DNA from 2 places in the Pontibacter sp. HJ8 genome. Region 1 is predicted to be linked to the other one. Evidence: riboswitches for the same ligand, from Rfam matches in the RefSeq annotation. Region 1 holds a riboswitch; the other holds the start of a gene.
The links. Region 1 has a riboswitch for thiamine pyrophosphate ahead of OB13_RS09780 (class I SAM-dependent methyltransferase). Riboswitches for the same ligand answer to the same signal wherever they lie in the genome.
Positions count from the first base shown of each region.

Region 2: it holds a riboswitch for thiamine pyrophosphate, as region 1 does, so the genes downstream of both, OB13_RS03410 (TonB-dependent receptor) here and OB13_RS09780 (class I SAM-dependent methyltransferase) in region 1, are expected to answer to the same signal.

Region 1 is NZ_JSYF01000198.1:5,845-8,303, forward strand. It holds gene OB13_RS09775 (DUF2911 domain-containing protein) at 1-660, opposite strand, end outside; TPP riboswitch at 833-937, shown strand; gene OB13_RS09780 (class I SAM-dependent methyltransferase) at 1,016-1,741, shown strand; gene OB13_RS09785 (AIR synthase-related protein) at 1,738-2,459, shown strand, end outside.
Region 2 is NZ_JSYF01000059.1:3,200-5,658, reverse strand. It holds gene OB13_RS03420 (aldose 1-epimerase family protein) at 1-766, shown strand, start outside; gene OB13_RS03415 (hypothetical protein) at 837-1,085, opposite strand; TPP riboswitch at 1,316-1,413, shown strand; gene OB13_RS03410 (TonB-dependent receptor) at 1,478-2,459, shown strand, end outside.

The sequences.
Region 1 (2,459 bases):
GTCCTTGTTGTTGTCATGGTAGTAGTTCGCTGCCGCCGCGAATAGACCGGCAGGCACCTCTTTGCCATTTACTACACGCTCCTGGATCTGGGCCATTACTTTGCTGTCCACATCGGTTTCGATGGTGAACTTGGCGATGGTCTTGTCCCAAAGCAGCTCTACATCGGCTGTGTTGCTTTTCAGGTTAGCGAAGTTGATGGTGAAGGTTTCTATGGCTCTCGGGTTGGTCTGAGGCTTCACAGTGAAACGAAGCTGGTCATTTTCCTGCTTGTAGGCCGCAACGTTGCCACCCAGTTTGGTGTCTTTGTAAAGGATGATGGTCCACTCATTCTGGCCTGGAATCGTTAGCAAGGCATACTCACCCGCAGGAACTTTGGTACCCTGAATGCTTACTTCCTCGCTGAATTTGAACAACGTGGCATCGTTTGCCCCCGTGCGCCATACCTTGCCATAAGGCACCACATCGCCACCAAAAATAGAGCGTCCCTTTACGGATGGGCGTGAGTAGTTCACTGTAACATCAGCCAGGCCAACTTTTTGGGTTATGGATGCTGCCGGGCTCGCGGCTGGCATGGCTATACCTTGCTGCTGTGCCTGTGCAGCGCCTGCGCCGCAGAGCAGAGCTGCTGAAAGCAGGATGCTGAATAAAGTTTTTTTCATGGGTATATTTTATTAAAGTAGGGTTTTGAAGGTAATATTACAGAATATCTACCAATTTAACCAGTAAATTCCGCCGGAGCAGCAGCGGCCGGCTTTGCAGTTAACTGCTTCTTTGTCAAAAATGTTTTTATCCCTATCAGACTTTCTTTTACGATTATAAATTATACCTTCGCATAAGTACACGGGGTGCTTGGCAATGTAAAAGCTGCCAGGCTGAGATGATACCCGCGACCTGATCTGGATAATGCCAGCGTAGGAAATGTAACCGCTCATAGCGCCATTACAAGGTGCTAACCCATATCCATCCTATCTGCTTTAGACAGTCGGGTTATTTTTAACCAAAAAAATACCTGCTGTGAGCAATCTGCAAAGACAAAAATTTGACCTGGTAACCCGCGACCTGCGCCAATGGCAGGGCCGTGAAGAATGGTTCTTTAACCGCGACCACACCGACACTTACGAACTGTGGTATGAGGGCCGCTACAAGCGGGCTGAGGTGTGGCAGAAAAAAGTGATCGGCCAGCTGATCCAGAAAGACAAGCGCGTCAAGACCCTGCTGGAGTTTGGCTGCGGCACCACCCGCTTTACCCGCTGGTGGAAGGAGATCGGCATTGAAGCCAGCGGCGGCGATATTTCCCCCTTCATGCTGGGGCAGGGCGTGCACCTGTTCGACGGCGATCTGGTATTGGCCGACTCGCATCACATGCCTTTCAAAGACCATACCTTCGATGCCCTGGCCTTCATTACGACCTTCGAGTATTACAAAGATCCGGTGAAAGTGATACAAGAGGCGGCGCGTGTAGGCAAGCATGGCATTGTGTTCGGTATGATGAACAGAAACTCCCCCAAAGTGGTCAGGAGGAGGATACAGGAGATGTTTGGCAAGAATCCCTTCTACGTTACGGCCACTTTCTATACCCCTAAAAAGCTGATGGCAGTGATCGGGGAGGCCCTGCAAGACAGAGACTATACCATCGAATGGACGACTACCGGGCTGCCGGAGTGGTTTCCGGTGCAGCAGTGGCACCAGCCCTACGGCGATTTCTTTGGCATGTATGTACGCTTAAATGATGTGAAATGAGCGCCTTCGAAGACAACTCCGGGAAAATAGCCGCTGCAGCGTTCAAAGATGTGTTGCTGCCCCACCATGGCGCAAAGCGGGAAGAGGTGCTGGTAGGGCCGGCGTTTGGGGTGGACACTGCCGTCATTAACCTGGGAAACAACCTGGGTATGGCCGTGTCCAGCGATCCGCTTTCGCTTATACCTTCTATCGGGCTGAAAGAGTCAGCCTGGCTGTCGGTACACCTGCTGGGCAACGACATGGCAACCACCGGCTTTGCTCCCATGTACGCACAGTTTGTACTCAACCTGCCCACCAGTTTATCGCTAGAGGCTTTCAATGAATACTGGGAGTATATCCACCAGTTCTGCCAGGATCTGGGCGTTTCCATTACCGGGGGACATACCGGGCAGATCGAGGGGCAGAACTCTACTGTTTCGGGTGGTGGTACCATGTTTCTGACAGCACCTCTGGATGAAATACTCACCAGCAACAGGGCACAGCCCGGCGACCTCCTGGTCGCGACGAAGGAAACGGCTTTGGTGTCTACTTCCATCCTGGCCATGAGCTTTCCGGAAACGGTGAAAAACAGGCTTGGAAGGGAAGTATGGGAGAGAGGCTGTGAGAATTTTTACCGGACCTCCTCGCTTCCCGAAGCTCTTGCTGCAAAAGAGGTGTTGCAAAGCCATACGGAGCTGAAGGCTATGCACGATGTGACCGAAGGCGGCATGGTGGGCGC
Region 2 (2,459 bases), on a different contig from region 1:
CGATCCTGCTATCTGGGCCAGCCATGCCCCTAATTTATTCCCGATCGTAGGGGAGCTGCCCGACGGAACCTATACCCACGAAGACGAGATCTTCCATGTGAAGCGCCACGGCTTTGCCCGCCACAAGGAATTTAAGCTCATAGAACAGGCGGACGACAAACTCGTCTTTGAGCTGGATCACGACGAGGAAACGCTGCTGCAGTATCCCTTCAAGTTCAGGCTGCTGATCGCCTACAAGCTCGAAAACAACAAGCTCTCCATCACCTACCAGGTACTCAACGAGGACAAAAAAGCCATGTACTTCTCCATCGGCGGTCATCCGGGCTTCAATGTGCCTTTTTACCCGGGAGAGCAGTACACGGACTATTTCATTGAGTTTGAAAAAGAGGAAATCCTGCGCCGCTACCTGCTCACCGATGAGGGGTTGCAGAACGGTGAGACCGAACTGGTACTGGACAATGAGCGGGTACTGCCGCTGAAGCACAGTTACTTTGACAAGGATGCGCTCGTATTCAAGAACCTGAACTCCAAAAAACTTTCCCTGGGCAGCCGCCTTAACCCGCGCCGCCTTGAAATGACCTTTGAAGGGTTTCCGTTTCTGGGCATCTGGGCAAAGCCGGGCGCATCGCCTTATGTGTGCATCGAACCCTGGTGCGGCATTGCCGGCCGGGCTGGAGAATCCGGTGCACTGCAGGAAAAGGAAGGTATAAACAAGCTGAGTCCGGAGCAGGTATTTGAGCGGACGATTACCCTGGAAGTACTCTAGCACCGGATAAATTACTGCCATCAACGACAAAGCCCCCTGTTCTGATTAGCTGAACAGGGGGCTTTGTTATTCATTGCAGGGAAGGCTCCGGGAATTTTGGCACCTTGATGCGTCTCAGGTCATACTTCGGTTCATAATCATTGATGGGCAATGATATACCGGGGGGCAGGTCAAGATCTGGCAAGTCGTCGCCAAGCGGCTCTCCTCCATCATCGTCATTATCAGTAGAGGAAGACCCTCTGAACTTTTTGCGCGGTGCGAAAGCGTAGTATGCCAGTATCGTTAGCAGTGCTAAGGTATACAGTAAGCTGATCATCATCACATTTCTTCTTAATCTCAATAAATAGTTCAGCCGGCCTATTGTCCTGGATGTATCATCTGTTGCAAGAGCAGACGCAGGATAATGTGCCTGTATGTTTAAAACGTAGTTTGCAGAGAAGTGGTTATCGACTTTGGTTAAAATAAAAGCGGGGTAAGCCCGCAATTTTTCCGGCTTTACCATTCTTTGTGCCAAGGGCTTTGTTTTGACCAAAAAACGAGTCTACCTTTGTAGCAGTTTAGGGGTGCCTTATAACAACGGGCTGAGATCATACCCATTGAACCTGATCCGGATAATGCCGGCGAAGGGAAAAACGAGGGGAAACAATAAAAAGCAGGCTACCGGCCCCAGGTAGGACTGTATGTTTCATCAATATCTTTTCTTACAAAACCATGAAAAAATTACTGATTGTGATGGCTGTTGTGCTATTGCCATTGCAACTGCTTGCCCAGTTCAAACTGAGCGGGCAAGTGACAGATGCTGCCAAAAACGAAGCGCTGGCGGGAGCCACCGTGGTACTGGCAGGAAGTGGAGCAGGGACTATTTCCGGCCCCAACGGTTATTTTGAGTTTCAGGATCTGCCGGCCGGAAGCTATACCTTGCGCATCACGTACCTGGGCTACGAACAGGCCGAGCGCAATCTTCGGCTTACGGCCGATACCAACCTGAATATTGCGCTGCAGACAGCGAACCTGCGCACCGGTGAAGTGGTGATCTCGGCAACCCGGGCCAATGAAAAAACGGGCACTACCTTTACCAACGTCAGTCGGGAAGAGCTGCAGGAGCGCAACTTCGGGCAGGATCTGCCTTACCTGCTGGAGCAGACGCCATCGGTGGTCGTGAACTCCGATGCAGGCGCGGGGGTAGGCTATACCGGTATTCGCATCCGTGGTTCCGATATCACCCGCATCAACGTGACCATCAATGGTATACCGGTCAATGATGCGGAGTCGCACGGTACCTTTTTCGTGAACATGCCCGACCTGGGTTCTTCGATACAGGACATACAGGTGCAGCGCGGCGTCGGTACCTCCACCAACGGTGCCGGTGCTTTCGGCGCCAGCCTCAACATCCGGACGCTGGGCCTGAACCGCGAAGCCTATGCGGAAGCAGTAAACGGCTACGGTTCTTTCAACACCTGGCGCCACAGCGTTTCCTTCGGCTCCGGGTTGATCAAGGACAAGTTTACGTTTGATGGCCGTTTGTCTAAAATTTCGTCGGATGGATACGTAGACCGGGCTTTCTCGGACCTTAAATCCTATTACTTCGCGGCCGGCTACCATGGCAAAACAGGTATGCTCAAGTTTGTGACCTTCTCCGGCAAGGAGCAGACCTACCAGGCCTGGAATGGGGTGCCCGAGGATAAGCTGGAGA